One region of the Luteibacter sp. NPDC031894 genome, then DNA from elsewhere that is predicted to be linked to it. Evidence: predicted binding sites of a transcription regulator. Region 1 holds the regulator's gene; each other region holds the start of a gene.

Region 1 (7,289 bases):
TGTACCGGTCAGCACGACTCTCATAGGGGCTCCATGCGCGGGCGGGGTGTCATGCTCAGGCGCCTTCGTCGAATTTGCGTTCGAACAGGGACACGACGGCGGCGATGGCCTCCGCCTCGTCCTCGCCCTCCGCGCGCACGGTCAGGGCGGTGCCCATGCCGGCGGCCAGCATCATCACGCCCATGATGCTCTGCGCGTTCACTTCGCGTCCCTTGCTGACGAGCCAGACCGTCGATTTGAACCCCGCGACCAGCTGGACGAGCTTGGCCGATGCGCGTGCGTGCAGGCCGAGCCGGTTCGATACCACGATGTCACGTTCAAGCATGGTCGATGAAGATCCCTCCGCGACCGCCGCTGGCCGCGATCTCGGCCAGCTCGGGAAGCGATTTTTCCGAATAGTTGAGGACGCGCAGCAGCATCGGCAGGTTCAGGCCCGACACGCAGCGCAGGTGCACGCCGAGTTCGCCCAGCGACAGGCCGATGTTGCACGGCGTGGCGCCGTAGAGGTCGGCCAGCACCAGCACGCCATCGCCGTGGTCGAGCTCCCGCGCATGGCGGGCGGTGAGCGTGCGCATGATGTCGGGGTCGGCGCTGGGCGGGACTTCGACCGCGTCGACGTCCAGCGGGAGTTTCGGCATCACGTGGCGCGCGGCTGAAATCAGCGCCTTGCCGACGGCCTCGTGCGTCATGAGGAGGACCCCGACGGTCATGGCCCGAAATCTCGTGTTGGCTGCAAGCGGGTCATGTCACTCGAGTTCGCGATGGAAGGTCAGTACGTTGCCGCGTTCCGAGCGGAAATGTTGCGCCAGTTTCTCGACCAGGTAGACCGACCGATGGCGTCCGCCGGTGCAGCCGATCGACACGGTGACATAGCTGCGGTCCTCGCCGTCGAAGCGCGGCAGCCAGGTGTCGAGCCAGCGGGCGACGTCGTCATAGTACTCGCCCACGAGCGGGTTGGCGTCGAGGAACTCCCGGACGGGCAGGTCCTTGCCCGAGAACGGCCGCAGGCGCGGGTCCCAGTGCGGGTTGGGCAGGCAGCGCGCGTCGAAGACGAAGTCCGCGTCCGACGGCAGGCCCCGGCGATAGGCGAACGACTCGAAAAGCAGGGTCGTGCCGTCCGATGCCGCGGCATAGCCGGTGGCGAACAGGCGGCGCAACTGGTGCACGTTCAGGTCGCTGGAATCGATGACCTTCTCGGCGATCGAGACCAAAGGCCGCAGCAGCTTGCGTTCCTGTGCGATGGAGTCGGCCAGCGAGAGCTTCTCCGCCGCCAGGGGATGGCGGCGGCGGGTCTCGGAATAGCGCTTGATCAGGACGTCGTCGCGGCTGTCGAGGAAGATCAGGTGGACGTGCACGCCCGCCGTGGACAGCTCCGACAGCACGTGCGGCATGCGCGAGAGGTCGATGCGGCGGTTGCGTACGTCCACGCCCACGGCGATGCGCCGACGCGGCCCATGCTCGCCCTGGCTGACGGCGGCGACCAGCTGCGGGATCAGTTCCGCGGGCATGTTGTCGACGCAATAGAACTCGAGGTCCTCCAGCGCCCGCAGGGCCACGGTCTTGCCGCCGCCGGACATGCCGGTCAGCACGACGAGGTGGATCGCGTCGGGTTCGACGATGGGGCTCATGACTTCGTCGATCACGGGAGCATGTCCTGGTTCACCATGGAGAGAAGCGGCGCATCTGGTGCGCCTGGCGGTCGATGAAGGTCTGGGCGGGATCGATGCCCTTGCTCTTCAGTACGTGGTTGCGCACCGCCGCCTCGACAAGGACTGCGAGGTTGCGGCCCGGCGCGACGGGGATCGTGATCTTCGGCACGTCCACGTCGAGTACGTTGCGCCGGCTGATGTCGCCGGTGAGGCGGGTCATCGCGTCGGGCTCCTCGCCGTCGCGCAGCGGCTTCAGGTGGACGACGAGGCGCAGGTATTTCGAAGGCTTCACCGCCGTATGGCCGAACATCTCGCGGATGTTGAGCACACCCAGGCCGCGCACTTCCAGGAGGTCCTGGAGCAGTTCCGGGCAGGCGCCGTCGATGACGTCGGGAGCGATGAGGGTGAACTCGGTGGCGTCGTCCGCCACCAGCCGGTGACCGCGGCTGATGAGTTCCAGGGCCAGCTCGCTCTTGCCCGAGCCGGGCTCGCCGGTGATCAGCACGCCGATGGAGAACACCTCGAGGAACACGCCGTGCAGGGTCACCCGCGGCGCAAGCGTGCGCGCCAGGTGGTATTGCAGGTAGGTCAGCAGTTCATGGCCGCGTTTCGTGCTCTGCCACAGCGGCGTGTCCGTCTCCTCGGCGACCTCGCGCAGGTCGGACGGGATCGACTGGTCCTTGGTGACGATGAGCGCGGCCGGCTGGTAGGCGGCGATCTTGTGGATGGCTTCCCAGCGCTGGCGCGAGTCCAGGCCATCGAGGAAGTTCAACTCCTCGGTGCCGATGATCTGCACCTTGTTGGGGTAGATCACGTTGAGGTAGCCGACCAGCGAAGGCCGCCGGCTCTGCTTGGCATTGGGCTCGAGCACACGGGATTCGCCGCGCATGCCGGCGGCCCAGCGCAGGGCCATGCGCTCGTGTACCCCGTCGAACAATTGTCTGGCGGTCAGCCGGTCCACGGTGGGGCCTCTCGATAAGGAAAGGCCGACACGCGGGGCGTGCCGGCCTGGGTCCTATTGTGCCATCAAGGGCGGGCGGGCTGCCGGGTGGCCCCGGACGTCAGGTGGCGGCGCGGGCCTCCCGGACCTCGCTGTTGTGGTGGTCCTTGAGCTTTTCCTTATGCTTCCGGAGCTGGTCGGCCAGCTTGCCGACCATCGCGTCGATGGCGGTGTAGAGGGTGTCGTTCTTGTTGTCGTCCTCGAGCCGCGCAATGCCGTCCGCGTGCAGGCGGGTACCGGAGCAATGCAGGGTACCGCTGGCCTTGTGCTCGTTCTTGTCGACGGACAGGACGACGTCGAGTCCCGTGATGTTGTCGAAAAGGCGTTCGAAGCGACCGATCTGTAGTTCCACGCGCTCGCGCAGGGCGGGGGTGATCTGGATGTGCTGGCCGCTGATCTGGATTTGCATTGACGCCTCCTTCTTGCTGAGGGTGCCGCCTCGTGGCGGCGAGACCGGAGCGACGGAGCGTCGCTCCTCTAGCTTGAACTGGTTGGACCGTGGACCTCCGGTGGGGTTCCTTCGCGTCGTCAGTTGGCGCGGACGCGTTCGCTGGAACTGGGGATGCGCATCGCTTCCCGGTACTTTGCCACGGTACGTCGGGCGACCTGAATGCCGCGTCGATGCAGCTCCTCGGCCAGCGCCTGGTCGGAGAGCGGCCGCCGCGCGTCCTCGGCCGTGATGAGTTTGCGAAGCATGGCCTGGATGGCCGTCGCCGAGGCGCTGCCGCCGTCTTCGGTCGCCACGCCGCTGGAGAAGAAGTGCTTCAGCTCGAAGGTGCCGCGGGGGGTGTGCATGTACTTTCGCGTCGTGACACGGGAAATGGTGGATTCATGCATGCCCACCTCCTCGGCCACTTCACGCAAAACCAACGGATGCATGGCCTCGGGGCCGTAATCGAGGAAGGCGCTCTGCCGGCGGACGATCACGTCGGCCACCTTCTGCAGGGTTTCAGCGCGCGATTGCAGGCTCTTCAGCAGCCAGCGGGCCTCCTGCAGCTGTCCCTTCATCCAGGTGGCGTCGTCGCCGCGCGCCCGGGCGATGAGGTTGCAGTAATGCTGGTTAAGACCCAGCCGCGGCTGGGCGTCCGGATTGAGGCTGACCTGCCAGCGGCCGTTCTCCCGACGCGCGTAGACGTCCGGGGCGACGTATTCGACCGGCGTGGCATCGAGCGCCGCACCCGGGCGCGGGTCGAGGCTGCGGATCAGCGCGGCGGCCGCGGCGACGTGGTCTTCGGCGGCCTTGAGTCGGCGGGCGATCTTGGCGACGTCGTTGCGCGCCAGCAGTTCCAGTTCCTCGTTCACGACGCGGATCGCGAGTTCGCGATGCGGCGTATCGAGCGAGAACTGGGAAAGCTGGCAAAACAGGCAGTCGCGGAGGTCCAGGCTGGCGATGCCCGTGGGATCGAAGCGCTGCACGCGCTGGCGCACCGCGTCGATCTCGTCCGCCGTCGCCTGCATCTCGGAGGGCAGGGCGGCTTCCACCGCTGCCGTGCCGTCGCGCAGATAACCGTCCTCGTCCAACGCATGGATGATCGCGGTGGCGATCGCGTGGTCGCGCGGCGAGAACTGCGACAGGTTGAGCTGCCACTCCAGGTGTTGCTGGAGACTCTCCGGCGCGGCGTTCTGCGGCTCGAAGCCGTCTTCGTCCACGCCTCCCGTGCGCGACGACGAGCCACCGTATTCGCTGGAGTCGCCATGGAAGCGGTCGTCTTCCCACTCCGGCGCCAGTTCCTCGGAAGGAGCGACGGTGGATTCCTCGTCGTCCTTGGACGCCTTGGCCGGCGGTTCGTCCCGCGACGTGAATTCGGGGATCTCGTAGCCGTCCTCTTCGGGTGCGTCGGGGTCGAGCTCGGATTCGGCATCTTCGGCGAACTCGAGCAACGGATTGCTTTCCGCGATCTGGCGGAGTTCGGCCTCGAGCTCCAGCTGGGACAACTGCAACAGGCGGATGGCCTGTTGGAGCTGCGGCGTCAGCGTGAGCTGCTGGTGGAGCCGAAACTGGAGTCCGGGTTTCATGCCTTCGATGCGTGGGGTTTACCGGAGCATCCTAACCCCTAAAGGCCAGACCAAACCAGCGGCCGGGTGGGCTACGCAGCCCCCACGACCGCCGTCCATCCGTCATATCCTGAATTCACGTCCCAGGTACACCTCACGCACCTTTTCGTCCGCCAGGATGTGCTGGGGCGTACCGCGCGCCAAGACTTCGCCGTCGTTGAGGATGTACGCGCGATCGCATATGCCGAGGGTTTCGCGGACGTTATGGTCGGTGATCAGGACACCGATGCCGCGCTCCTTCAGGTGACGGACGATGCGCTGGATCTCACCCACCGAGATGGGGTCGACGCCCGCGAAGGGTTCGTCGAGCAGCATGTACCGCGGCCGGGCCGCCAAGGCGCGGGCGATCTCGACGCGGCGACGTTCGCCACCGGAAAGGCTGATGCCTTTCTGCTCGGCGATGTGCGCGATCTTGAGTTCGTCGAGCAGGCTTTCCAGTTCGTCCTCGCGCTGCTTCTGGCTCATGCCTTCGCGCAGTTCGAGCACGGCCAGGATGTTGTCCGCCACGCTGAGGCGGCGGAACACCGACGCCTCCTGCGGGAGGTAACCGATGCCGAGTTTCGCCCGGGAGTGCATGGGCAGCCCGGTGATGTCCTGCTGGTCGAGCTTGATCGAACCGGCGTCGGCCTGGATCAGGCCCACCACCATGTAGAAGCAGGTGGTCTTGCCGGCGCCGTTGGGGCCGAGCAGGCCGACCACTTCACCCTCGCGGATGGAGAAGGCGAAATCACGGACTACCTGGCGCGCGCGGAAGCGCTTCTGCAGGCCTTGGGCTGAAAGCATCGGGTCAGGGCTTCTTCGTGTCGTTGGACGCTGGCTTCGCGGGGGCGGGCGCGGGCGTCTTGTTCTTCGGCTGGAAGGTCATGTGCACGGGGGCGCCGCCGGTGCTCTCGCCCGTCATCGTGCTGTCCTTGGTGTTGTAGGTGAGCTTGTCGCCCTCGGCGCTGCCCTTCGCCGGCTGGTTGACCTTCGCGTTGCCCGTGAGCACCGCGTAGTCCTGTTCGATCTTGTAGTCGATGTTCGAGGCCTTTCCGTCCATCGGCTGGTCCTGGTCGTCCAGCTGGTGGATGGTGGCGGGGTTGCCATCGACGATCACGCGGATGAGGTGGCTGTCGGCGTCGAGGTAACCCGTGGCCTTGCTGCCCGTGATCTTGAGCGTGCCCTGCGTCAGGACGACGTTCGTGGTCCAGATGACCTTGCCGGGCTGGCCGTTCTGCGGCGCCTGCGTGCCATCGAACGACTTCGACGTGACGTCCGCTGGCTGGTTGCGGTCGGATTGCTTGGCATAGACGGGCATGCTCGCCAGGAGCGCCACGCCGAGCGCCGCGACGACGGCCTTAGCGCTTGCGCGGCTGGTAGACGGTGTGGACTGCATCGAGGAGCTCCAGGTGCTTGGTGTCGAGATTGGCGCGCATGCCAACGCCCTGCATTGTAGAGGTTCCCTGGACGATCCGCGCCGCCTCGGCGGTTTCCAGGCGGTTTTCCTTCGGCCAGGCCGTGACTTCCGACGTATCGATGCTGGCGGGCGGATTGGTCTGGAAGGCCACCCGGTCCATATGGACCTTGCCTTGCAGTTTGAGCAGGCTGCCGTCCTTGTTCACCCACCCGTACTGGGAGTGCCCGGTCCACGGCGGAACGTTCGCTTCCTTGGTGGACGGAAGCACGAAGTCGGGCGCGTTGATGTACAGCGATTCGTCGCCCTCGCGCCGTTCCAGGTGCGGCGCGACCAGCTTGAACGCGGGCTTGCCTTCCTCGTTATAGGAATCGAGATCGAAGTGGGTCAGCACATAACCGGAACGCGGCGGGCCGATGAAGTCCTGTACTTTCTTCTCGGGCGCCGTCCAGTAATACAGCAGCACGCTGACACCCAGGACCGCGGCAAGAATGCCCGCGACGCCGGCGGCGCTCGTGTCCTTGAGGAGATTGAACACGCTCACAGCCAGCGGTCCCGTTCGGCCTCGGCCTTGCCCTGCGCCGCGAGGATCATGTCGGCGACCTCGCGGGCTGCGCCATAACCGCCGATGAGGCGGGTGCGCCAGTGGGCGCGCTCGGCAACCCAGGGATGCGCGTTGGCCGTCGCCACCGCCAGGCCGGCGAGACCCATGGCGGGAAGGTCCGGGAGGTCGTCGCCGACGAAGGCCGACTGTTCCGGCGCGAGCCCGAGCGCGTCGAGCAACCCGGTCAGGCAGGCCCGCTTGTCCTTCTGGCCCTGGTAGACGTGCGCGATGCCGAGTTCCTCGGCGCGCAGCGACACCGGATGACTGATCCTGGCGGTGATGATCGCGACCTTCACGCCGTTGCGTTCCAGTGCCTTGAGGCCGAGCCCGTCGTGCACGTGGAAGACCTTGGTTTCGCGACCGTCCTCGCCATACCAGAGGCGGCCGTCGGTAAGGGTGCCGTCGACATCGAACACGACCAGGCGCACGCGGGCCGCTCGCTCGGCGACGTCGGCGGGAATCTCGGTGTAATGCGTGTAGGCCATGGTTCGCTATGTGGGGACGGAGGGGGCGCGCCGGAAGCGCGCCTGGGAACGGTTGTTCAGACGACGCGGGCCCGAAGCAGGTCGTGGATGTTCAATGCGCCGA
Region 2 (7,289 bases), on a different contig from region 1:
CTCGTCCGTGACAGGCGAACCCGCGACGTTCGTACTACGCGCCGACTGACTTTTCGCAGGGCTCTGCCCCGGTACGCGAGACGAAATTGGATACCTAACATCGACGCAGGCAGTATCCGAAGCGTTTCGAGGGGATTACCGCACGTTTCTTCAGCCACGCCCGGCTGTGTCCATGCGGTCAGCCGTCTACTTTGGCGCTCCACATCAAGGAGCACCGTCATGAAGTCGTGCCATCACCGCATCGCCACCGCCGTGGCGATCGCCGCACTCGCTGCTTTGTCGGCACGAGTCGTCGTCGCCACGCCACGTGCCTTGACCGGATCGTTGCAACGTCCACAGGTCATCGCATGGGGAGCCTGTCCCGAAAGTTGGGTCGGGTCGACCTCGGACAGCCTTGGCGACCGCTTGCAATGCGGCTCCATGACGGTGCCATTGGACCATGTCGCTCCCGACGGTCGCATGATGGAAGTCGGCGTGGTCCGCGTGCGGGCAGGCACGCGGACACAACGCGAAGGGGCCATCTTCTTCAACAACGGCGGCCCCGGTTCGCATCCGGGGAAACTGCTGCAAGCGACGGCCGCTGCGTGGGCGCGTGCGAATCCGAACGATCCGGACGAGGTCGACAAGCGGCGACTGTCGGAGCGTTACGACTTCGTCGCCGTCATTCCCCGGGGGCTGGTAGGCAGCAGTGAGTTCAGTTGCGGGCCATCGGTCCCGAGGGGCTTCCCCTTCCTGCCCACCCACCTCGACGACGACACGTGGAACCTCGCGGTCGCCGACGCACGCGCCGTCGTCCAGGGGTGTCGTGCTTTCGAGAGCGCGCGTTACATCAATACCGAACAGTTCGTCCACGACATGGACGCGCTTCGTCGCAGCCTCGGCGACGACCGGCTGCACTTCTATGGCATCTCTTATGGCGGCATGGTGGGCGCGTGGTACGCGGCCACGTATCCAGAGCACGCTGGCCGCATGCTGCTCGATTCCACGCTGGATTTCACGCGCGACTATCGTATGGCGACCCGCGCCTCCATGCTCGCGCTGCATGGCGAGTTCACCCGTAAAGCCGTCGCGCCCCTGCTGGCGAACGCGCGCCGGTACGGCCTCGGCACCTCGAACGATGCCGCGAGCGCCATCGACGAACTGCCGCCCCGCATACGCGAGGTCTGGGTACGGGAGATGACGTTGCCGGTTCGACTCGCCGCCGCGCTGCATGTCGCGTCGTGGATGCGACGCGACAACCCAGCCACTTTCGACGCCTTGGCCTACATCCTCCAGCGCTCACCGACGAGCGCCGACCACACCCTCGACCGAAGCATCCGCTGGGAAGCGTCGCGATTGGCGTCGGTACTGTATGCGCCGCCGCGCATTCCCCATGGCTTCTTCACGGCGACCGACCAGGATGCAGTACGCACCCTCGTTCCCTGCAACGACTGGGCGTGGACGCGCGGCGAAGAGGCGATCCGGGACACGTTGCGGCAGGATGCCGCCCGCTACTTCAGCGTCACCGGCGAAGAGACCTTGGATGAACTGGTCTGCCTGCATTGGGGCGCGCCCAGTTCACGCGCACCGGACCTGGCACACCTTGGCAACGTCACGCCGTTCCTGCTGATCCAGTCGGAAAAGGACACGTCGACGCCGATCGGCGGTGCCCGCCGCATCGTCGACCGCTTCGCCACGGCCAACATGCTCCTGGTGCGCGGGTCGTCCCTGCATGGCGTCTTCAACTACACCACCTCGCCTTGCGTCGAACGCACCGCGGCGCGATACCTGCTCACGGGCATCGTGCCGGCATCCGCGAGCCGCATCGCCGCTTGCGAGGGGCGCTTCGACAATCCTCTCGACGCCCTTCCGGGTGCAGCCCCGGCACTCGCCAGCGTGCCCGTGCCAGTCGACGTACCGCTCCCTGCCGGCCACGACGAACTCTGACCGGTCAGAACATGACCTGCGCGCGCACCTCGACAATGTGGGGATCCACGCGCAGGTCACGGCGATCGCTCGTCGCGCGCACGTAGTTGCCTTGCAGCTTCAGGTACTTCGTGATGTACCAGTTGGCGCCGACCGTCCAGTCGTGCTCGGTGCCGCCCAATGTGGGGCCGTCGTCCAGGTCGAGCGTGCTGTAGCGGAGCACGAACTCGAGCGCGCCCCACGCCCCCTTCGGCACGATGTCCCCGACATTGCCGGCGTTGTAGGTACGCGATTCGCCGGTCATCACCCAGCTCCCGAAGGCATACCAGCCGTGCGCGTCGTAGGTGGGCTTGTCCTTGAGGTGTACGGCGGCGGACAGGTACTCGCCCTGCAACGACCACGGTCCGTGTATCCATAGACCTTCGAGGCCGCGCCGATCGACGTGGTCGGCGATGCTGAGTGCGCCCGAGTCGACCAGGCGCTGGCTCACGAGGCCCGCCTCCGGCAACGCACGGAGCCGCACGTTGGGCGGGTTGTAGCGTCCGCGGCCATCGGTGCTGCCTTCCGGCTCCTCGCGAGAGAACGAGCCGCCGAGGTGGAGCACGTCGCCCGGCGTATTCAGCGGCGTCCAGGCGGCACGCGCGGCGACCATGCGGCCATCCAGGTCACCTTGCAGGTTGCCGCCCTTGTAGTAGCCGAGCTGGACGAGATACGCCTTGCGCGTGAGCGCCCAATCCAGGCCGACGCGGCGGTTCGCGTAAATGGCCTGCATCGGCAGCGAGGTCTCCATGAACGAGGTGCTGCCCGTGCTGGTATTGCCCTCGAAGCCCACCGGCGTCTTCATGAAGCCGACGCGAAACGCGCCGACATCGCTGCCGAACAGCGCCTTGCCCTGCATGCGGAAGAACACGTCGAGCCAGGTCTTCGTCTGGAAGTCGAACACGACGGTGCCGTCGTACACGCCCTTCTTGCGGATGAAGAAGCCGAATTCCTTGCGCCGGTTGGTGTGCGCATCGTCGTAGAGCCCCTCGTCGTGCGAGAAGCGGTCCGAGTCGTACTGGTACTTCAATGTGAGACCCAGGTCGGTCCCATCGGCGAACACATGGTGCGTCGGCCAGTTCGTCCGCCAGTCGTAGCTGTTGGACGGTGCGTCGGCGGCCGCGGCAAACGCGGGCGCGATCAGCGCGAAAGCGCCGAGGATGATCTTATTCAAGGTGGAGCCCCTCTCAAGCGAGCCGACTGCACCGGCTTGCACTATGGATGACTATACAGCGCGCTTGAGAATCCACTCAATGCCGCAGGTATGTCATCGGCAGGTCGCTCCAGGTCTTTAAGAAAAAGAAAAGGGCGCCGCGGCGCCCTTCTCCCTCACCTTGCGATCGTCGTCAGATCGCGTAGTACATCTGGAACTCGAGCGGGTGGGTGCTCGCACGGTACCGCGTGACTTCCTGCATCTTCAGCGCGATGTAGCCGTCGATGAAGTCGTCGGTGAAGACGCCGCCCGCCTTGAGGAACTCACGGTCCTTGTCGAGCGCGACCAGCGCTTCGTCGAGGCTCGCGCAGACCTGCGGGATGTTCTTCTCTTCTTCCGGCGGCAAGTCGTACAGGTCCTTGTCCGCCGGTGCACCCGGGTCGATCTTGTTCAGGATGCCGTCGAGGCCGGCCATCATCAGCACGGTGAAGGTGAGGTAGCCCGACTGCATCGGATCCGGGAAGCGGATTTCGATGCGGCGGCCCTTCGGGCTGGACACGTACGGGATGCGGCAGGAGGCCGAGCGGTTGCGCGCCGAGTAGGCGAGCATCACCGGGGCTTCGAAACCAGGCACCAGGCGCTTGTAGCTGTTGGTGGTGGAGTTGGCGAAGGCGTTGATGGCCTTGGCGTGCTTGAAGATGCCGCCGATGTACCACAGCGCCGTCTGCGAGAGACCGCCGTACAGGTCGCCCGCGAACAGGTTTTCGCCGTTCTTCGAAAGCGACTGGTGCACGTGCATGCCCGAGCCGTTGTCGCCGACGATCGGCTTCGGCATGAAGGTCACCGTCTTGCCTGCCTGGTGGGCGACGTTCTTGATGACGTACTTCATCGTCATCAGCTCGTCGGCCTTCTTCACCAGCGTGTTGAAGCGCGTGCCGATTTCGCACTGGCCGGCATTCGCGACTTCGTGGTGATGCACTTCGACCACCTGGCCCAGCGACTCAAGCACCTTGCACATGTCGGCGCGCAGGTCGCCGAGGCTGTCCACGGGGCTGACCGGGAAGTAGCCGCCCTTCACGCCCGGGCGATGGCCGGTGTTGGTGCCGTCGTACTTGTAGCGCGACGACCAGGCCGCCTCTTCCGAGCCGATCTCATAGAACACGCGGCCCATGTCGTTCTGCCAGCGCACCGAGTCGAAGATGAAGAACTCGGGTTCCGGACCGAAGAACGCGGTGTCGGCGATGCCGGTGGACTTCAGGTAGGCCTCGGCGCGCTTGGCGATGGAGCGCGGGTCGCGGCCGTAGGCCTGCATGGTGCTCGGCTCGAGCACGTCGCAGTGCAGGATCAGCTGCTTGTGCGCGCTGAACGGGTCGAGGTGGGCGGTTTCCGGATCCGGCATGAGGACCATGTCGGACTCGTTGATGCCCTTCCAGCCAGCGATCGACGAACCGTCGAACATCTTGCCGTCTTCGAAAGTGCTCTCGTCGATGGCGTGGGCGGGGAACGTGACGTGGTGGTGCTTGCCGAGGATGTCGGCGAAGCGCAGGTCGACGAACTCGATTTCCTCGTCCTGGATCAGGTTCAGCACTTTGGAAGCGGCGGACATACAAACCTCGAATGGGGTTGGGGCGGAATGCGGTTAGCAATCGCTATGCCAGCACCTCCGCCATCGACGGAGTGGCCTCGGCCAAGCCGGGGCATCATAGACCGCCGGATCGGGGACTGTGCGAACGCACCATTGTGGTGCAATGCAGGACGGGTTGCACCACGAGGTGGGGCACCGCATGCCCGAGGGCGTAACCGCCATTACGCTGGCACGATGCAGGATCGCCTCCGAGAGACCTGCCATGCGCTTCCTCTTCGCCGTCGCCGCCATCGTCTTCGCGGTGCCGCCGCTCCACGCGACCGGTGCGCAGCGCACCTACGCCAACCCGATCGACATCGACTACCGCTACAACTTCGAGCAGATGAACCAAGGCATCTCGTACCGGACGGGTGCCGACCCGGCGGTCGTGCGCTTCGGCGATGCCTGGTACATGTTCCAGACGCTCGCGGACGGCTATTGGATGTCGAAGGACCTGGTGCGCTGGGACTTCGTGACGCCGGACCACTGGCCGTTCAACGGTCTCGTGGCGCCCGCGACCCTGGTAGCCGACGGGAAGCTGTTCCTCATGCAGTCGGCGTTCGCGCCCCGACCGCTGATGGTCACCACCGATCCGGCCAGTGGGCGATGGCATTTTTGGACCCGGCAACTGCCGGTTGTGCCCGGCGCCACGCAGTACGACGAGGCAGGGAAGACCGAAGCCTCGGGTCCGCTCCCGCCCGGTCCCTGGGATCCGGGCCTGTTCCAGGACAAGGACGGGAAGGTGTACCTGTACTGGGGATCGTCGGACACCTACCCGCTCTACGGCGCGCAGCTCGATCTCCGCCTCGCTTCGCGCGAAGGCGAAGGCAAGCGCCTTGCCTTCCTGACGCCGCCGAGCGCGCTGGTCCACATGGACCCCGCGCGGCATGGCTGGGAGCGCTTCGGCCCCGACCACACCATGGGCGACAAACCCGCCTACATGGAGGGGTCCTGGATGAACGAGCACGGCGGGCGCTACTACTTCCAGTACGGCGCGCCGGGCACCGAGTACAACGCGTACGCCACGGGCGTCTACGTCGGGACATCGCCGCTGGGGCCGTTCGAATACGCGCCGTACAACCCTGTCGGCTACAAGCCAGGCGGGTTCGTCACGGGTGCCGGCCATGGATCGACGTTCGAGGATGCGTATGGCAACGCCTGGAACACGGGCACCGCGTGGCTGGGCGTGAACTGGACCTTCGAACGCCGCATCGACATGTTTCCCGCAGGCTGGCACGACGACGGCCAGATGTGGATCGACACGCGCTTCGGAGACTTCCCGCACCGCATGCCGGACCACGCCTTGCGTGAGGGGGAGGACACCTTCACCGGATGGATGCTGCTTTCCTACCGGAAGAAGGTCGTCGCCTCGTCGTCGTTAGCCGAGCATCCGGCCTCTGCGCTTACCGACGAAGACCCGCGGACGTTCTGGGTGGCGAAGTCCAACGAAGCTGGCCAGACGCTCACCCTGGACCTCGGCGGGACGCCGACGGTACGCGCGGTGCAGATCGATTATGCGGATTTCAAATCGGACCGTTACGGCGACGCGCCCGATCTCGTCACGCAGTTCGTCCTGGAGGGCTCGAGCGACGGCAAGCGTTGGACAACGCTCGCGGATCTGTCGAACGAGTCACGCGACCGACCGAATGCGTACATCGAACTGCAACAACCGCAGCGCCTGCGCTACGTTCGTTACAGGCACAAGCACGTGGGCGCGAAACATCTCGCGATCTCCGACCTGCGTGTCTTCGGCAACGCGGATGGCGCACCGCCGGCCGCGCCGGAAGGTCTCGTGGCGACGCGTGGCAGCGACACGCGTGAGGCGACGATCGCCTGGAAGCCTGTGCCTGGCGTGGTGGGATACAACGTTCGCTGGGGTCTCGCCGCCGACCGGCTGCATTCGACCTACCAGCGCTTCGCGGATCAGCCGACATCGTTTACGCTTCGCTCTCTCAACAAGGGCGTTCGTTATGTCGTGGCCGTGGAGGCTTTCGACGAACGTGGCGTCTCCGCATTGTCCAAGGTCGTCGAGTTGGCTCCGTAGGAGTTCGCGGCCTGGGCCGCTACTACGCGAACCGCACAGGGTCATGGCATGACGAACAGGCACGACGACGATACACCCGACACCGGTCGGCGCCGGTTGCTCGGCGGCATGGCCACCACCGGCGCGCTGCTCGCGCTGGGCGGCCTCCAGGATGCCTCCGCAAACGGTGCGAAACCGGCGGCGCCGGCGCCCAGCGGCAAGGACTTGGACGCGCTTCTCGAAAAGCACATCCAGCATGTCGTCGTCATCTATGCGGAGAACCGCAGCTTCAACAATCTGTTCGGCGAGTTCCCCGGCCTGCAGCAACCGCTGAGCGCCGTGCCGAAAGAGCGCCACCTCCAGCGCGATCGCGACGGCAAGGTGCTCGACACGCTCCCACCGATCTGGGGCGGTCTCGTGCCGCACGAACAGGTCGTCGACCACAAGACGTACAAGATCGTCGAGAAAGACATCGCCGGCCTGCCGAATGCGCCCTGGGCGCTGCACACCGGCGACGGCACGACACCCTTGCCGCACGGCCTCGT
Region 3 (7,289 bases), on a different contig from region 1:
CGCCGTCGCGACCACGCGGCGTGTTCGCCACGACAAGGAAGGACATCGGCATGGCGTTCAACATCAACAGCAATATCGCTTCGTTCAATGCGCAACGGTCCCTTGGGCTCACCCAGGGCAGGCTTGCGACGAGTTACCAGCGCCTGGGTTCAGGCATGCGTATCAACAGCGCGAAGGACGATGCGGCGGGTCTTGCCATCTCGACCCGGTTCACGACGCAGATTAACGGCCTCGCGCAGGGCAAGCGCAACGCGAGCAATGGCATCTCACTGGCGCAGACCAGCGAGGGGGCGCTCGACGAAATGACGGCGAACCTCCAGCGAATTCGTGAGTTGGCACTGCAGTCCCTGAACAGCTCGAACTCTCCCAACGACCGTCGTGCGCTGAACGAGGAAGTGAAGGAGCGCCTTGCGGAGATCACGCGCATCGCTACGCAGACAAGCTTCAACGGCATGAAAGTCCTCGACGGCAGCAGTGCACGGTTGACCTTCCAGGTCGGCCCGAACATTGGCGATACCATCGACATGCAGTTGGAGCAGGGCATGCGGGCGGATCAGGTGGGTCATCTCGCCAGTGGCGCAGTCGACCTTAAGGCTGCGTTCGTCGCGAATCCCTACAAAGGAAGCGAGGCTGCCAATCCCGACTGGATGGAAGCCAGCGGCCAAGCGCTGGGAGTGAAGGACTATGGCGGCGCGGACGTCAATTGGTCGACTTACAAGGGCAGCACTGCGAACGATGCCCAGAGCTTCCTCCAGGCCAAGCTCGGTTCGGAGTACAAGGTCACGATCAATGCCAATGGCAACGATCTGGATATCGAGCGCGTCGGCGGAGCCCGCCTCGATCTCAAGGCGGGCGACCTCAGCTTCAGTACCGCGGACGGCGGGCAGTTCGAAATCGTGGGTTCGTTCCGCAACACACAACAGGTCGCTGACGCATTGAACGCCAATGCGAAGACTGGCGTGTCCGCCTTCGTCGATGCCGACGGTAAGTTACAGTTCAATGCCCGATCGGCAGCCACCGTTTCAGGTGCCAAGGCGGCGAGTCTGGGTTTCGCGACGACTTACGATGTGGATGCCGCGGGCTCGCTCGCGGACGGTTCCGTCCTCACCAAGGACGATGCCTACGCGCTCATCGCTCGCATCGATGCAAGTCTCGAATCCGTGAGCACCACGCGCTCCAAGCTCGGCGCCGTGCAGAATCGACTCGAGTCGACGATCCGTAACCTCGACAACATCCGGGGGAACCTCACCGAATCCCGTACCGCCATCAGGGAAGCGGACATGGCCGAGGAAAGTGCGGAGAAGACCATGGCGACCATCCTCCAGCAATCGGGCATGGCCGTGCTCGCGCAGGCCAATGCGTCGCAACAGCTGGTCCTCAAGCTACTCGAATGAGTCGCCCTGCGGGTGGAGTCGCGTCGCCAGGGAAGGGAGCCGAAAGGTTCCCTTTCCTTTTGGCCACGGCTCTCGTCCAGAGCCATGAAATTGATCCTAAACCCCGTGGAGGAGCGGCCGATAACTTCCCCGACAGAGCCACGGGCTTCACGCCTACCTGGCCCTGATCAAGAAAGTTGTTGACAGGAAGAAAAAGTCCTCAAGTTTGTCCCCGGCGTGCCGTAAACCTCCCTGAGGCGGAAGGCTTCCCTAACGGAACCCCGCCGGACTACGCCGCACAACCTCCGGCAATTCGGTTCCGCTTACCAAGGATCAAGATCATGGCTTTGACCATCAACACCAACATCATGTCGCTGAATGCTCAGCGTAACCTGAGCACCTCGCAGACCAAGCTGTCGTCGGCGATCGAGCGCCTGTCGTCGGGTAACCGCATCAACAGCGCGAAGGACGATGCCGCCGGCCTCGCCATTTCGACCCGCTTCACCACGCAGATCAACGGCCTGACCCAGGCTGTCCGCAACGCCAACGACGGTATCTCGCTCTCGCAGACCACCGAGTCGGCGCTGGACGAAGTCACCAACAACCTGCAGCGCATCCGCGAGCTGGCCGTGCAGTCGACCAACGCGTCGAACTCCGCCAGCGACCGTGCCGCTCTCGACGCCGAAGTCCAGCAGCGTCTGTCGGAAGTGACCCGTATCGCCACGCAGACCAACTTCAACGGCATGAAGGTCCTCGACGGTTCGGCCAAGGAACTCAGCTTCCAGGTCGGCGCGAACGTCGGTGAAGTCATCACCGTGGGCCTCGACAAGGGCGTGAAGGCGAACCAGGTCGGCCAGCTGGCCACCGGTTCGGTGGGCGGTTTCAAGGCTGCCGCCAACACGGCGGGCACCACCACCGCTTCCAGCGTCATCGCCGACTACACGGCCGACTTCGACATCACGGTCGACGGCCAGGCTGCCAGCGTCACCGGCGCCACCGACCAGGCGAGCTTCCTCACCGCGCTGAACGCGTCCCTGGCTGGCGGCACCTCCGGCGCCACGGCCAGCTTCGACGCCACGAACCACCTGGTCATCACCAGCGGCACCACGGGCAAGGATTCCGCCGCCCCGGTCGTCGCTGGCGCCGACGTGGCCCAGCTCGGCACGCTCAAGGATGTTGCCGGTGTGGATGCGGGTTCGCCCGCTCCGCTCACGATCGGTGACGTCACCCTGCAGGTCGGCAGCAACGCCGCATTCAGCATCTCCGGCACGTTCAACACGGCCCAGGACCTGGCCGATGCGGTCAACGCCAAGTCGGGTGACGGCATCAATGCCTACGTCGGTTCCGACGGCGCGGTGAAGTTCGCCTCGGCCTCCACCATCACGGTGGGTGGTACCGCCGCCGACATCACGGCTGCCGGCCTGACGGCGGGTGCGATCGACGTCTCCACCACGAGCACGCTCGCCGACTCGAGCATCAAGACGGTCGACGGCGCCAACGACACGATCAACCGGGTCGATGCCGCCCTCCAGTCGATCTCGGACCTCCGTTCGGACCTCGGCGCCGTGCAGAACCGCTTCGAGTCCACGATCTCCAACCTGCAGAACATCTCGCAGAACCTGACGGCCTCGCGTTCGGCCATCACGGATGCGGATTTCGCCCAGGAAACGGCCAACATGTCCTCGGCCCAGATCCTGCAGCAGGCCGGCGTCTCGGTCCTCGCCCAGGCGAACCAGAGCCAGCAGATCGTCCAGAAACTGCTCCAGTAACAGATGTAAGACCGCCGGGCCCGGATACGCCGGGCCTTGGCAGGGTAATTGCTTAGTTGTCACGGCTGGCGCCCGCGAGGGTGGCCAGCCGTCGACAAATTGGCGCCCGGGGCAGTGAGGCGTCTTCAAGGAGAAGCTTCATGGCCACGAATCCCGTCAATCTCGGTTCCAGTTCCATCGACGTCGCATCGATCGTCACCAACCTTGTCGCCAACAAGCGCAAGGCGCAGGATGCGAAGAACACGGCCGACTCGCAGGCCAACGCCACCCAGATTTCCGCGGTAGGCAATTGCACCTCGTCGCTGACCAGCCTGCAGAGCGCGATCAAGGCGCTGACCAACGGCACCGCGTTCACGACAACGAAGACTTCCGTGGGCGACTCCACGATCCTCTCGGCCGCCGCCGACAGCACGGCACAGCCCAACGTCTACAACGTCGCGGTCACCCAGCTGGCGACGTCGCAGAAGACGACTTCCGGTGCTTTCACCGACAGCAAGTCCGCGCTCGGCACCGGAAACCTCACGATTTCCATCGGCGACAAGTCGATGAGCGTGGACATCGCGTCCGGCGCGAACACGCTGGAGAACATCCGCGACATCATCAACAAGGCCAAGGACAACCCTGGTGTCACTGCCAGTATCGTGACTGGCAAGGATGGCGCGCACCTCGTGCTCACGTCGTCGGTCACCGGCAAGGACAATGCCTTCAAGGTCGTCACCAGCGGAGGCGACGGCAAACTTTCGCAGCTGGATTTCGACCCTGCCACGGGTACCCCGACGGTCGCGGCGCAGGACGCCGAATTCACCATCGACGGGCTCGCCGCCAGCAGTCCGACCAATGTCGTTACGAAAGCGATCGACGGCGTAACGCTGACACTGTCCAAGGTCAGCGCCAAGGACAACGGCACGCCTCCTGCTGCCATTCCCACCGCTGTCACCATCACCAATGACACCAGCGCCGTCTCCAGCGCGCTGAGCTCGCTCGTCACCTCCTATAACTCGTTCATCTCCACCTATCAGCAGCTGACGAAGTACGACGCGACCAACCAGCAGGTCGGCGCCCTCATTGGCGACGCCACGGTCAATTCGATCAAGAACCAGGTCTCGACCCTGCTCGGATCCCAGTTCACGGGCAACACCAGTGGGCCGACGTCCCTGAGCGACCTTGGCGTCGCCTTCCAGGTCGATGGCAGCCTCAAGCTGGACACCACCAAGCTCAACAAGGCGCTGGCAGACAACCCGAAGGAGACCCAGAACCTGCTCAGCGGGGACAGCGGCATCGCGCCCAAACTGGACAAGCTGATCACCAGCTGGACGTCGACCACGGGCATCCTTACCCAGCGCCAGAACAATCTGAACCAGAAGACGAAGGACCTGCAGGATCAGGCCGCGGACTTCGACAAGCAGATGCAGGACTACAGCGACCGCCTGACGAAGCAGTACACGGCGCTCGACGCGATGATGACCAAGCTCGCCGGTACCAGCAGCTACCTCCAGCAGCAGTTCGACGCGCTGACCGCGAACAAGTAACGGCCGTCCCAGGAAAAAAGACATGGCACTCGGATACTCCCAGGGCGCAGGCGCCTACCAGCAAGTCCGCACGCAAGGCGGCGTCGAAACGGCCGATCCGCATGGCCTCATCACCATGCTCATGGATGGCGCCCTCGAGCGAATGCGCGTCGCCCGGGGTTGCATCGCGACGGGAAACGTCGCGGGCAAGGGCGAGGCCATCTCCAAGGCCATCGAGATCGTCGGCGCCCTGCAGTCCGCCCTGAACCACGAGGTGGGGACGCCCCTGGTCGGACAGCTCGAGGCACTGTACGACTACATGACGCGCCGGCTCCTGCACGCCAACCTGCACAGCGACAGCGACGCCATCGAGGAAGTGAACCGCCTGCTCGTCCAGATCCGCGACAGCTGGGTCGCTATTCCCGTCGAGGCGCGCCAACCCGCCGGAGCCGGGGCGTGACCGAGGTCTGGTGCGACCTCGACCGCGTGCTGGACCTGACCGAGGCGATGCACGCCGCCGCGAGCGAGGGGCGCTGGGACGACCTGACCGATCTCGAGGCCGAGCGGGAACCGATCCTGCGCCGCGGCAGCATGCGACCGGCGCCGGAGGCCCTGGAGGCGTTGAAGTCGATCATGCTGCTGGACGGTCTCATCAAGGACCTCGTTTCCGTGGCGCGCGACGAAGCGGCCGCGGCCTGGGATGCATCGCGTCGCGTGCGCCGCGCCGTGGCCGCGTATAGTTCCTTCTGAGCGGTATCCTTCTGCGGTGGGGGTAGGGCGCATGGGCGACGAAGGCTGGAAGGCATTTTCCGAACGGGTCGCCTGGGACGCCGCGTTCCACGCCACGTGCGAAACCACCTCACGGCCCGATGCCGCGGCCCTGGGGCTGATCAACGATCGCAACGCCAGCGTCCTCGTCGCCGTGTCGGCCCTCATGGAGCGCCGTACGGACAGCGCGGAAGACGACAGTCCGCTTTCCCATGAAGTGGCCCGACTGGACGCCAAGCTCAACGTCCTGATGGAAATCGTGAACCGGCTACTGCTTCCGCAGTCTGGACTGCCGCCGCGGATTCCCCTGCGCTTCAACGCCGCCGGCGCGGTGCTGTCTTGGGCCGGCCTGCCGCCCGTCGGGCAGTCGGTCATGCTGAAGATCCACTTCGACAGCTGCCGGGCGCTGCCCCTCGAACTGCCCGGCATGCGCATGGCGGGACCTAGCGACGGCAAGGGGTTCGTCGCCTTCGAAGGGCTCTCCGAGGCCGTTCGCGACGGTATCGAGCGGCTGGTTTTCCGCCAGCACCGGCGCCAGGTGGCCGAGGCGCGGGCCCAGGCCCGGCCTGCGGACGGTGGCCAAGAGGCAATGTGACCTTTTACGTCACGTGACGTAAGAACGACGCGTGGCGTCCCGCGTCACATTCGTGACACCGTCCGTCACGGCGGGCGGAACCCACACCACGCGAGCGTCCGGCGACTGGCTCCTCACACTTGCCCGACGCGCCTGGACGCCGCGCCACCACGTCAATTTCCGTTCACGTGCGTCGGAATTCCGGCGTTGGCACGCTCCTTGATTGATACCTTGCATCGAAGCCGACGGGATTCCAGCGGGGGACCCGCTCGAACTCTTCGGCCAAACGCCCAAAGCGAGGTATTCCGGTGAAGTCTTCTCAGTTTCTCGTCGTCGAATCCGACGCATCCCGCGCCGAAACCGTCGTTTCCGCGCTCGCGTTCCTGGGCTACCGCCCGGTGCTCGCCAACCGCATGCAGCCTGCCGAAGTGGCTGAGAGCTGGCGCGGCGTGTACGTCGGGACGGTGGAAGACGAGAACGAACTGGAAGGCTACCTCTCGGCCGTCGACCGCGCCGGCAAAGGCCTGCCGATGCTGGTGGCCGCGGATTCCCCGCTCGCGACGCTGCTTATCGCCGACGACACGCGCAGCAACCATGTCGAACTGATCGACATGCCGTTGCGCTACGAGCGGCTCTCCGAAGCCCTTCGCGCGCTGCAGTCGCGCATGGAGCCGGTCCCGGCGAGCCGCCGCTTCGTCGGCCAGTCCGGTCCGATGCAGCGGGTGAACGCGCTGATCCGCCAGGTCGCGCCGTTCGATTCGAGCGTGCTCGTCCTCGGCGAGTCCGGCAGTGGCAAGGAGCTGGTTGCACGCACCATCCACGAATGCTCGCCGCGCCGGGACAAGCCGTTCGTCGCCATCAACTGCGGCGCCATCCCCGCCGAACTGCTCGAGAGCGAACTGTTCGGCCATGAGAAGGGTGCCTTCACCGGCGCCATCAGTACCCGCAAGGGCCGTTTCGAGATGGCCGAAGGCGGTACGCTCTTCCTCGACGAGATCGGCGACATGAGCCTGCCGATGCAGGTGAAGCTGCTCCGCGTGCTGCAGGAGCGCGTGTTCGAGCGCGTCGGCGGCAATCGTCCGCAGCGCTGTGATGTACGCATCATCGCCGCCACCCACCGCGACCTCGAAGGTGCCATCGAGCGCGGCAGCTTCCGCGAAGACCTTTTCTACCGCCTCAGCGTGTTCCCGCTGGAAATGCCGCCGCTGCGCCAGCGCCTGGAAGACCTGCCGGCGCTGATCTCCGAGTTCAACCAGCGCCTCGTCCAGCGCGGCCTGTCGTCCGTGCGCTTCTCGCC

What was found. Region 1 encodes sigma-54, which starts transcription at its own class of promoters, with help from an activator protein. Its sites were predicted from a motif close to TGGCACGNGCNTTGC; they were not measured.
Region 2: a site for sigma-54 is predicted at 4,740-4,754, ahead of glnA (type I glutamate--ammonia ligase). Genes of this name have one in related genera too.
Region 3: a site for sigma-54 is predicted at 3,180-3,194, ahead of fliD (flagellar filament capping protein FliD). Genes of this name have one in related genera too.

Annotation. Positions count from the first base shown of each region.
Region 1 is NZ_JBNNMV010000004.1:261,106-268,394, reverse strand. Features, by position in the region: gene ptsP (phosphoenolpyruvate--protein phosphotransferase) at 1-24, opposite strand, end outside; gene ACQKIE_RS13325 (HPr family phosphocarrier protein) at 56-325, opposite strand; gene ACQKIE_RS13320 (PTS sugar transporter subunit IIA) at 318-710, opposite strand; gene rapZ (RNase adapter RapZ) at 747-1,628, opposite strand; gene hprK (HPr(Ser) kinase/phosphatase) at 1,660-2,610, opposite strand; gene hpf (ribosome hibernation-promoting factor, HPF/YfiA family) at 2,711-3,058, opposite strand; gene ACQKIE_RS13300 (RNA polymerase factor sigma-54) at 3,178-4,665, opposite strand; gene lptB (LPS export ABC transporter ATP-binding protein) at 4,768-5,487, opposite strand; gene lptA (lipopolysaccharide transport periplasmic protein LptA) at 5,492-6,079, opposite strand; gene lptC (LPS export ABC transporter periplasmic protein LptC) at 6,042-6,635, opposite strand; gene ACQKIE_RS13280 (KdsC family phosphatase) at 6,638-7,186, opposite strand; gene ACQKIE_RS13275 (KpsF/GutQ family sugar-phosphate isomerase) at 7,243-7,289, opposite strand, start outside.
Region 2 is NZ_JBNNMV010000002.1:501,162-508,450, forward strand. Features, by position in the region: gene ACQKIE_RS08225 (glycoside hydrolase family 3 N-terminal domain-containing protein) at 1-49, shown strand, start outside; gene ACQKIE_RS08230 (alpha/beta hydrolase) at 220-1,926, shown strand; gene ACQKIE_RS08235 (OprO/OprP family phosphate-selective porin) at 1,931-3,118, opposite strand; gene glnA (type I glutamate--ammonia ligase) at 3,291-4,703, opposite strand; gene ACQKIE_RS08245 (family 43 glycosylhydrolase) at 4,945-6,765, shown strand; gene acpA (acid phosphatase) at 6,814-7,289, shown strand, end outside.
Region 3 is NZ_JBNNMV010000003.1:266,705-273,993, forward strand. Features, by position in the region: gene ACQKIE_RS11180 (flagellin) at 51-1,394, shown strand; gene ACQKIE_RS11185 (flagellin) at 1,715-3,142, shown strand; gene fliD (flagellar filament capping protein FliD) at 3,283-4,671, shown strand; gene fliS (flagellar export chaperone FliS) at 4,694-5,110, shown strand; gene ACQKIE_RS11200 (flagellar protein FliT) at 5,107-5,400, shown strand; gene ACQKIE_RS11205 (PilZ domain-containing protein) at 5,432-6,013, shown strand; gene ACQKIE_RS11210 (sigma-54 dependent transcriptional regulator) at 6,301-7,289, shown strand, end outside.